DNA from 2 places in the Agrobacterium sp. 22-209-1 genome. Region 1 is predicted to be linked to the other one. Evidence: predicted binding sites of a transcription regulator. Region 1 holds the regulator's gene; the other holds the start of a gene.
The links. Region 1 encodes LexA, which represses DNA repair genes until DNA is damaged. Its sites were predicted from a motif close to TGTTCNNNNTGTGTTCNG; they were not measured.
Positions count from the first base shown of each region.

Region 2: uvrA (excinuclease ABC subunit UvrA) is a predicted target of LexA. The motif match lies at 2,628-2,645, and genes of this name have one in related genera.

Region 1 covers NZ_JBNWCH010000004.1:170,368-175,837, reverse strand. Annotated here, with positions in the region: gene ACQZ48_RS11990 (branched-chain amino acid ABC transporter ATP-binding protein/permease) at 1-1,341, shown strand, start outside; gene ACQZ48_RS11985 (ABC transporter ATP-binding protein) at 1,338-2,060, shown strand; gene lexA (transcriptional repressor LexA) at 2,359-3,081, shown strand; gene ACQZ48_RS11975 (glutathione S-transferase family protein) at 3,335-4,012, shown strand; gene ACQZ48_RS11970 (ComEC/Rec2 family competence protein) at 4,032-5,470, opposite strand, start outside.
Region 2 covers NZ_JBNWCH010000004.1:293,881-299,350, forward strand. Annotated here, with positions in the region: gene ACQZ48_RS12535 (MarC family protein) at 1-582, shown strand, start outside; gene ACQZ48_RS12540 (HPP family protein) at 715-1,863, shown strand; gene ACQZ48_RS12545 (single-stranded DNA-binding protein) at 1,932-2,513, opposite strand; gene uvrA (excinuclease ABC subunit UvrA) at 2,778-5,470, shown strand, end outside.

The sequences.
Region 1 (5,470 bases):
CTCTCGGTCGGCAACGAACCGCTGATGAGCAGCAGCTCGATCTATTACGTGATCTGGATATTCGTCGTTGCCGTGGCGATCGGCGCGCAGAACCTGCTCGACAGCCGTGTCGGGCGCGGCATTCGCGCCCTGCGTGGCGGCTCGCAGGCAGCGGAGGCGTTCGGCGTGAATATCGAGCGGGCCAAACTGACCGTCTTCGTCTTCGCAGCCGTTGTAGCAGCGCTGTCCGGCTGGCTTTACGCCCATATGCAGCGGTCGATAAACCCGACGCCTTTCGGGCTCGACATGGGCATCACCTATATGCTGATGGCCGTCGTCGGTGGTTCGGGCCGGGTTGTGGGCGCCATCTTCGGCGCAGCCGTGGTGCTGGTGTTAAAAGAGGTGCTGCAACGGGTCCTGCCCGGCCTTGTCGGCACCTCGGTGAATGTAGAAATGATCGTGTTCGGCGTGCTGCTCGTCCTGATCCTACAGCTCTCGCGCGACGGTCTTTGGCCACTTCTGGAAAAATACCTGCCGGCCCGGCCGCCGCGCGCCATCCGCCGCGACGGCGCCAGTCTTGAATCGCGGGACATGCCTGCGCCCGGCAGTCCGCTGGTCGGGGTCGATCGGGTGCGGAAGACATTTGGCGGACTGACGGCGGTCAACGATGTCAGCTTCGATATCAAGGCCGGGCAGATCGTCGGCCTGATCGGCCCGAACGGCGCCGGCAAGAGCACGACTTTCAATCTCATCACCGGCATCCTCGGCCTTTCCGGCGGCAACGTCACCTATCAGGGACAGAAGCTTTCAGGCCTCAATCCCCGGCTGATCGCCAAACGCGGCATCGCCAGAACCTTTCAGCATGCCAAGGTCCTTCCAACCATGTCGGTGCTCGAAAATGTCGCTCTCGGCGCGCATCTGCGTGGCAATGCCGGCGTTTTCCGGAGCTTCTTACGGCTGGAGCGAAAACAGGAGCAGGCGCTGCTTGCCGAAGCCGCCCATCAGCTCGATCGCGTCGGTCTCGGTGCTCATCGCGACCGTCCCGCCGGCGACCTCGCTCTCGGGCAGATCCGAATTCTGGAAATTGCTCGCGCGCTCTGCCTCAACCCGACGCTTCTGCTGCTCGACGAACCGGCGGCCGGTCTGCGCCACGGCGAAAAGCAGGAGCTCGCCACACTGCTGAAAAAACTGCGGGCCGAGGGCGTGAGCGTGCTGCTCGTCGAGCATGACATGGGTTTCGTCATGGGGCTGGTCGATCACATCGTCGTCCTCGATTTCGGCACCCTGATCGCCGAAGGCAAGCCGGCTGAAATCAGGCAACATCCAGCCGTGATCGCGGCTTATCTTGGGGGTGCAGCGTGAGCGGACATCTACTCGACATCAAAGACATCCACGTTGCCTATGGCCGGGCGGAGGTGGTGCATGGCATCTCGCTTTCCATGACATCCGGCAGCATCGTCACGGTCATCGGAGCAAACGGGGCGGGCAAGACCACGCTGCTCAACGCCATCATGGGCGTCGTGCCTTCGCGCGGGACCATTCTTTACGACGGCGCGCCAGTGCCCGATACCATCGAGGCCCGGGTTGCCGCTGGCCTTTGCCTCGTGCCGGAAAGGCGCGAATTGTTCGGGTCGATGACCGTCGAGGATAATATCGAGCTCGGCGGATTCCTGCGCTCACGCCAGGAGCGCAACGAAACCCGTGAGGAAATACACGCACTCTTTCCACGCCTTCGCGAGCGCAGCAAGCAGCTTGCCGGAACGCTTTCCGGCGGCGAAAGGCAGATGCTGGCGCTCGCCCGGGCACTAATGAGCCGGCCGAGGCTTTTGCTGCTGGATGAGCCTAGTCTCGGGCTTGCGCCGTTGATCGTCGCCGAAATCCTGCGCATCGTTGCCGAACTGCGTCGTACCGGTGTCTCCATCCTGCTGGTCGAACAGAACGCCCGCGCCGCGCTTGAAATCGCCGACGAGGCCTACCTCGTCGAACTCGGCGAGGTCCGCCGCTCAGGCCCGGCCGCCGAACTCGCCGTCGATCCGGCACTGATGGCGAGCTATCTCGGACCGGGCGAACACGCCCTCTAAGAAAATCCTCGTAACGGATATGAGCGATTTGCCGTCTTAGACGGACGGATCGTCGTACCGGATGCCTGAAACACAGAGCTGCCTTCAATTGCCCACTTCAGACGGCAGTTCCTCCGATTATCAAAATAGTCACCAACCCTACCGGCTCTCGGCAGTTCAGGCTTTCGAATATCAAATCACCATCTGAGATGCACCCTTCACGAAATTTTAGGGGATTGCGGAACACATATGGAACATATAGTGTTCGTTCTGTATTTGTTTCGCGACTTCAACGACGATTCTCAAGGGTGTTTTCCTCATGCTCACGCGCAAACAGCAGGAATTGCTTCTCTTCATTCATGAAAGAATGAAAGAGTCCGGCGTGCCGCCCTCCTTCGATGAAATGAAGGACGCACTCGATCTTGCTTCCAAATCCGGCATTCACCGGCTGATTACCGCACTCGAAGAGCGCGGGTTTATTCGCCGGCTACCCAACAGGGCGCGAGCGCTGGAAGTGATAAAATTACCTGAGGCCTATACGCCGGGCGCAAGGCCGCAGCGTGGTTTCTCACCGAGCGTCATCGAAGGCAGCCTGGGCAAGCCGAAGGCGCCGGAGCCGGCCGCGACCCCCAAGGCGCCTGCCAATGATCTCGGCGGTGCCGTCACCGTGCCGGTCATGGGCCGCATCGCCGCCGGTGTGCCGATTTCCGCCATCCAGAACAACACCCATGATGTGGCCGTACCAGTGGATATGCTGGGTTCGGGCGAACATTACGCGCTTGAGGTCAAAGGCGATTCGATGATCGAGGCCGGCATTTTTGATGGCGATACCGTTATCATCCGCAACGGCAATACGGCCAATCCGGGTGATATCATCGTCGCGCTGGTGGATGATGAAGAAGCGACCCTGAAGCGTTTCCGCCGCAAGGGAGCCTCCATCGCGCTGGAAGCTGCGAACCCGGCCTATGAGACCCGCATTTTCGGGCCTGATCGGGTGAAGATACAGGGCAAGCTGGTTGGGTTGATCCGCAGATATCATTGATGCCGCCGCCGGTTTGGATAAGCCGAAACGGTTGAACGGCGGCATATCTGGCCTGCAAGATGAAGGGCGCGTCATTTCGTTGAATTGATGCGCCTTTTCTTTTTTAAATGGCAAACGCGCTCGTCGTTGCGAAAATGCGGTTGTGCACGACGGCCCATCCATCAATTGGCGTTATGGGAGCCATGGATTCTTTGCGATATTCCAAGACCATTCGCAGATATAGAAATGCGCATCCTATCTGGGGAAAAACGCCATGTACGATCTTTATATTGCCAACAAGAACTATTCCTCATGGTCGCTGCGGCCCTGGGTTTTGATGCGCACGCTCGGCATCGCCTTTAATGAAAAACTCGTTCCCTTTGGCGAAGGTGTTGCCTTCTCCAGCTTTTCGCCGACGGGCAAGGTGCCGTGCCTTGTTGATGAGGGCGTGACGGTTTGGGAATCGCTGTCGATTGCCGAATATCTGGCCGAGAGACATCAGGGTGTCTGGGCAAGTGACAAGCAGGCACGGGCCTGGTCACGCTCGGCGGCAAGTGAAATGCATGCGGGCTTCTCTTCGCTGCGCAATCTCTATCCAATGTCGGTCGGTATCCGCGTAAAACCGAAGGGCGGCGATGCCGGGCTTGCCGCCGACATAAAACGCATTGATGCGCTGTGGAGCGAAGGCCTCGCAAAATTCGGCGGACCGTTTCTCGCCGGTCAGAAATTCACGGCGGTCGACGCCTTCTTCTGCCCGGTGGCGTTCCGTTTCCAGACCTATGGCGCCGATCTTTCGCCAGCGGCGAAGGCCTATTGTGACAGGCTGCTCTCCCTGCCCGCCATGCGCGAATGGTATGAGGCCGGACTGAAGGAAATCTGGCGCGATCTGCCGCATGAAGAAGAGATCGGCAGCATTGGCGAATTGACCGCGGATTTGCGCGCCACGGCCTGACAAATCATGCTGGCAGCACTCACTGCGATGCCGTCAGCAACCGGGTGACGGCTTCAGGCACATCACGGTCAAAGCGCCCGCTTTTCCAGTCGTAGAAGCGATGTTCGCTCCACGGCCTGTTGGTGCTGGCGGTTGCAGCGCGCATCCGCCCCACCACCCCCGCCTGATCGCTGCCGGCGAAATTTATCTCTACCGAGTCGATGCGCCTTAATATGTCGCGATTGAGCAGTAGGGCACCCGAGCGGCATTGCGTAAACGAGGTTCTGCGGGAGACGATGACGATATCGGCGATGTCACAGGCTTTCCCGGCAAACCGACCGTCTTCCAGCACGATGATAAACTCGCCGCTTTTCGCGCGCGCCGCACACCAGATGCCTGTCCTGCAGGTGAAGACACCGGGCGCGGCATCTCTCAGCGTCGTTATCATCTCTCGGGCCACGACCTTCATGTCCTCCGGCGCAAGCTTGGATTTTGTGGTGAGAGCAACGGTTGTTGTCGGAGCCCCCGTCTTGAGAAAGACCGGTGGGAGCGGTTTTTCAGGCAACAGCAGCGCCCTCTGCCATTGCTCATAGATGAAGCCCTGCGGCCGCGTTTTTGTGGTGTAGACCCTGCCCTCGTCCAGAAGCGCCACCAGCTTGCCTTCCTCATGGACAAGCAGATCAGGCAGACCGCGTTGGGCGACGGCTCCAGAGAGGCCGAAGGCCAATATCAGAGTGGGCAAGCCGAGTAGCGCCAAACGGGTGCGCAGCAATGCCAGCAGCAGAAAACCCACAGAGGCAATGCCGATGAAAGCGCCATGCGGTCTCCCGGTCGCCGCGCTGCCGCCCCAGGACGCGACCTCGTCCGCAACCTCGATGACAAGCGCCATGCCGTAACCCATGACCTTCAGGAACGGCGCATCGAGCCCGAAGGGCATCAACAGCATGGCGATGAGGCCGAAGGGCATGACGATCAGCGACATCAGCGGCATGGCTGCCAGATTGGCGAAAAGTCCATAGGTGGTGACACGCTGGAAATGCTCGGCGGAATAGATCGCCGTCGAGAGCCCGCCGATCAGCGATGTGGTGACGACACCGCCGATGACGGCGCCTGCCGTTCCCGCCACCGTCATCCACGCCGGTTTGCGCCCGATGAACAGACGCTCCCGGTCGGTGCGCCATCGGCTCCAGGCGGCATAGGCCGCAACGAGCGCGATCGTTGCGGCGAAGGACATCTGGAAGCTCGGTCCCATGATTTCCGAAGGAGACAGCGCGAGGATAACGAGAGCGGACAGCGCAACATTTCTGAGGCTGAGCGAGGGCTGATCGAACAGTACCGCAATCAGCATCACCGACATCATCAGCCAGGCGCGTTCGGCAGAGACGGCAAACCCTGATATCAGGTAATAGGCAAGCGTCATCAGCAGTGCCGCAAAAGCGGATATTTTCTTCACCGGCCAGCGCTGGGCAAAGGCCGGAA
Region 2 (5,470 bases), 120 kb from region 1:
ACACTCGATCCACCGGGTCTCGCACCCGTTTTCCTGGCGCTCACCGTCGGCATGACGCGCGACCAGCGCAGCCAGGTGGCGCTGCGCGGCTCCATCATCGCCTTCGGCATTCTCGCCGTCTTCGCGCTTTTCGGCCTCGCGATCCTCAATCTTCTCGGCATCTCGCTCGGCGCCTTCCGCATCGCCGGCGGCCTTCTGCTGTTCTGGATTTCCTTCGAGATGATTTTCGAAAAACGCCAGGAGCGCAAGGAAAAGACTTCCGAAATCGCCATCACCAGGGACCAGCTTCACAATCTGGCGGTCTTTCCGCTGGCGCTGCCACTGATCGCCGGGCCGGGCGCGATTTCAGCCACCGTGCTGCTAGCCGGATCGATGAAGACCACGGTCGAGATGGTGGTGCTCATCCTGATCCTCGCTTTCGCCATGGCCCTCGTTTATGCAGCACTGATCGTCTCGGAACGCATGGACCGCTTTCTCGGCAATACCGGCCGTGCGATCCTCACCCGGCTGCTCGGCGTGCTGCTGGCGGCACTATCAGTGCAATTCGTGGTCGACGGCATAAAATCGGCCTTTGATTTCTGATCTTCGGTGCGATCCCATGTCCGCGCAACAAAATCCCGTATGCGGTTATAACTCTGGAAAATCCGCGCTTTAAATCCGGCCGGCATTTCGGCTAAAAGACGCGCATCTTTTCCAGTCTCGAAAGTTGTTCTCATGCGCTCCACGCTGCGCCGCCTCATCCCGGATGCCGCCCCCGTCAGCAACAGGGAAAGGCTGCGCTCCGCAAGCGGCGCCTTTTTAGGCATTCTGCTGACTGGGCTTCTCGGCAGTTTGGCTCTGCGTTTCGATCCCACCCTGCCCGCCATGATCGCACCGATGGGCGCCTCGGCCGTGCTTTTATTCGCCGTGCCCTCCAGCCCGCTGGCGCAACCCTGGTCGATCCTGTGCGGCAATCTCGTATCGGCTTTCGTGGGTGTAACCGCAGCGCTACTGGTGCCGGATCCATTCCTCGCCAGCGCGCTCGCCGTCAGCCTTGCCATTGCCGCCATGATGGCGCTGCGCTGCCTGCATCCGCCAAGCGGTGCCGTCGCGTTGACGGCCGTTCTCGGCGGCCCCGCCGTACACAGCCTCGGTTATGACTTCCTGCTCTGGCCGGTCGCCGGAAACTCACTGATCCTTCTGGCACTCGCGCTCGTCTATAACAATGCCACCGGCCGCACTTATCCCCACGGCCTGAAGTCTGGAAAGGCCGCCCATGGGACCACCGATCCCACCCCTCTCCAGAAAATCGGCTTTTCCTCCAGCGATCTCGATGAGGTGCTGAAGGAATATGACGAGTTTCTCGATATTGACCGGGACGAGCTCGAAGCCATCCTGCGCAAGACCGAACTGCGCTCTTACCGCCGCCGCGCGCTGCATCTCGATTGCGCCAGTGTCATGTCGCGGGATGTGATCGGTGTCGCCCCCGATGACAGCCTGCGCCACGCCCATGCGTTGATGCGCAGCCACCATTTCAAGGCACTGCCCGTCACCAATGATAAGGCCGAAATCCTCGGCATCGTTACCCAGACCGATTTCCTGGAGAAGGCAAGCTGGAGAAACGGTCGCCCCTCCATCGGCTTCCTGCAGCGGCTGCGCCGGATTCTATCAGGCGCAAGCGCCCCCAACGATACCGTCAAGGACATCATGACCTCCCCGGTAAAAACCGTGCAGCCTGAAACCTCGATCGAGGAGGCCATCATCCGTTTTGCGGAGGAAGGTCTACATTACCTGCCGGTTATCGACGCCAAGGGAAAGATGGTGGGCATCGTGTCGCAATCGGATGTCATGGTTGCGATGCTGGCGGACAAGGTGGCGGCCTGAGCCGATCTAAAATTAAAGGCGGGCAGCAGCCTTGCTACGCCCGCCTTCCACAATCTGCGAGCTTCCACTCAGAACGGGATATCGTCATCCATATCGTTGGAGAATCCACCGGAAGGCTGGCCGCCGCCGCTACGGGAAGAGCCGCCGCGCGACGAGGACTGCTGGTCGTAACCGCCGCCATAGCTGGAGCCGCCGCCACTGCCATAATCGTTGCCGCCGCCAAAATCTCCACCGCCGCTACGGCCGCCGCCTTCGCCGCGACCGTCAAGCATGGTCAGAGTAGAGTTGAAGCCCTGAAGCACGATTTCGGTGGAGTAACGGTCGTTACCGGTCTGGTCCTGCCATTTGCGCGTCTGCAACTGGCCTTCAATATAGAGCTTGGCGCCCTTCTTGACATATTGCTCGACCACCTTGCAAAGGCCTTCGTTGAAGACGACGACGGTGTGCCATTCGGTCTTCTCGCGGCGCTCGCCGCTGTTACGGTCCCGCCAAGTCTCCGAAGTGGCAATGCGCAGATTGGCGATGGGGCGGCCATCCTGCGTCCGGCGGATTTCGGGATCGGCGCCCACGTTTCCGATCAGAATTACCTTGTTTACGCTACCAGCCATCTCGTCATCCTGTCCGCCGGCCATCATGACCGGCAATTGCATTTCAAAAAATTCGCCACACAATAGCTGCCGCCGCCCGCAAAGGGCACCGCAGCCGGGGAACTATCCACAAAGAATAATCTTAAGCTGCGGGAGCAGACATTCGCGCTTGCAATTCGTTCCTTTTTTGTTCTATTAAATCGCAGATTTCGAGTCAAGCATTCCGAAAAGCTGCGACCGATTGGGAATAGACCTCGACACATCCGGCTGCGTCACTACATAAGGACGCGCTGCCATCAAGCCTGTTATTTTTGTCCGAGCCTTGTCATGAGTGAACTGAAGACGATTTCCATCCGTGGCGCCCGCGAGCACAACCTCAAGGGCATCGATCTGGACCTGCCGCGCAACAAGCTGATCGTCATGACCGGCCTTTCCGGTTCGGGCAAGTCGTCGCTTGCCTTCGATACGATCTATGCCGAGGGCCAGCGCCGTTATGTCGAAAGCCTTTCGGCCTATGCGCGCCAGTTCCTGGAAATGATGCAGAAGCCGGATGTCGACCAGATCGACGGCCTGTCGCCGGCAATCTCCATCGAGCAAAAGACAACGTCGCGCAATCCGCGTTCCACGGTCGGCACGGTCACCGAAATCTATGACTATATGCGCCTGCTGTTCGCCCGCGTCGGTGTGCCCTATTCGCCGGCGACCGGCCTGCCGATCGAGAGCCAGACGGTCAGCCAGATGGTCGACCGCATCCTCGCTTTCGAGGAAGGCACGCGTCTTTATATTCTTGCGCCGATCGTGCGCGGCCGCAAAGGCGAGTACAAGAAAGAACTAGCCGAGCTGATGAAAAAGGGCTTCCAGCGCGTCAAGGTGGATGGCCAGTTCTACGAGATCGCAGACGTTCCTGCCCTCGACAAGAAATACAAGCACGATATCGACGTGGTGGTCGACCGCGCCGTCGTTCGCCCGGATATGGCCGCACGCCTTGCCGACAGTCTCGAGACCTGCCTCAAGCTCGCCGACGGGCTGGCAATCGCCGAATTCGCCGACAAACCTCTGCCGCCGGAAGAAACCGCCGCTGGTGGCTCCGCCAACAAGTCGCTTAACGAGACCCATGAACGGGTGCTGTTTTCGGAAAAATTCGCCTGCCCCGTTTCCGGTTTCACCATTCCGGAAATCGAGCCGCGGCTGTTCTCCTTCAACAATCCCTTCGGCGCTTGTCCCAGCTGCGACGGTCTCGGCTCGCAGCAGAAGGTCGATGAAAACCTCATCGTACCGGAGCCGGCCCGTACGCTGCGCGACGGCGCGATAGCGCCCTGGGCCAAATCCTCCTCACCCTATTACAACCAGACACTGGAAGCGCTCGGCAAGACTTTCGGCTTCAAGCTGTCGAGCAAATGGTCGGACCTGTCGAAAGAAGCGCAGCACGCCATCCTGCAGGGCACCGATGACAAGATCGAATTCAACTATCAGGACGGCGCCCGCTCCTACAAGACGGTGAAGAATTTCGAAGGCATCGTGCCCAATCTGGAACGTCGCTGGAAAGAGACCGACAGCGCCTGGGCGCGCGAAGAAATCGAACGTTACATGTCGGCGGCCCCCTGCCCGGCCTGCGCCGGTTATCGCCTGAAGCCGGAAGCGCTCGCCGTCAAGATCAACAAGCTGCACATCGGTGAAGTTACCGAAATGTCGATCCGTACGGCGCGCGACTGGTTTGAGGTGCTGCCGGAAAACCTCAACGCCAAGCAGAACGAAATCGCGGTGCGTATCCTCAAGGAAATCCGCGAACGGCTGCGCTTCCTCAACGATGTCGGGCTGGATTATCTCAGCCTGTCGCGCAATTCAGGCACGCTTTCCGGCGGTGAAAGCCAGCGTATCCGTCTGGCCTCGCAGATCGGCTCGGGCCTGACAGGCGTTCTCTATGTTCTCGACGAACCCTCGATCGGACTGCATCAGCGCGACAATGCCCGCCTGCTCGATACGCTGAAACATCTGCGCGATATCGGCAATACCGTCATCGTGGTCGAACACGACGAAGATGCCATTCTGACGGCGGATTATGTGGTCGACATTGGCCCGGCGGCCGGTATCCACGGCGGCCAGGTCATTGCCGAAGGTTCGCCGCAGGAGGTGATGGCCAATCCAAAATCGCTGACCGGCAAATATCTCTCCGGCGAACTCGGCGTTGCCGTGCCGGCTGAGCGCCGCAAGCCCAAGAAGGGCCGCGAGATCAAGGTGTTCGGTGCACGCGGCAACAATCTGAAGAATGTCACCGCAGCTGTGCCGCTTGGCGTCTTCACCGCCGTAACCGGCGTATCTGGCGGCGGCAAGTCCACCTTCCTGATCGAGACGCTTTATAAATCGGCGGCGCGCCGGGTGATGGGTGCGCGCGAAATCCCGGCCGAACACGACCGCATCGACGGTTTCGAATTCATCGACAAGGTGATCGATATCGACCAGTCGCCCATTGGGCGCACACCGCGTTCCAACCCGGCCACCTATACCGGCGCCTTCACGCCGATCCGCGACTGGTTCGCCGGCCTGCCGGAAGCAAAAGCGCGCGGTTATGCGCCCGGCCGCTTCTCCTTCAACGTCAAGGGCGGACGATGCGAGGCCTGCCAGGGCGATGGCGTCATCAAGATCGAGATGCACTTCCTGCCCGACGTCTACGTCACCTGCGATGTCTGCCACGGCAAGCGCTACAATCGCGAGACGCTGGATGTCACCTTCAAGGGTAAATCCATCGCCGATGTCCTGGATATGACGGTCGAGGAAGGTGTGGAGTTCTTCGCGGCGGTTCCGGCGGTGCGCGACAAGCTGCAATCGCTGTTTGATGTCGGCCTCGGTTACATCAAGGTTGGCCAGCAGGCCAATACGCTCTCCGGCGGCGAGGCGCAGCGCGTCAAGCTCGCCAAGGAACTGTCAAAGCGCTCGACGGGCCGCACGCTCTATATTCTCGACGAGCCGACGACCGGCCTGCATTTCCACGATGTCAACAAGCTGCTGGAAATGCTGCATGC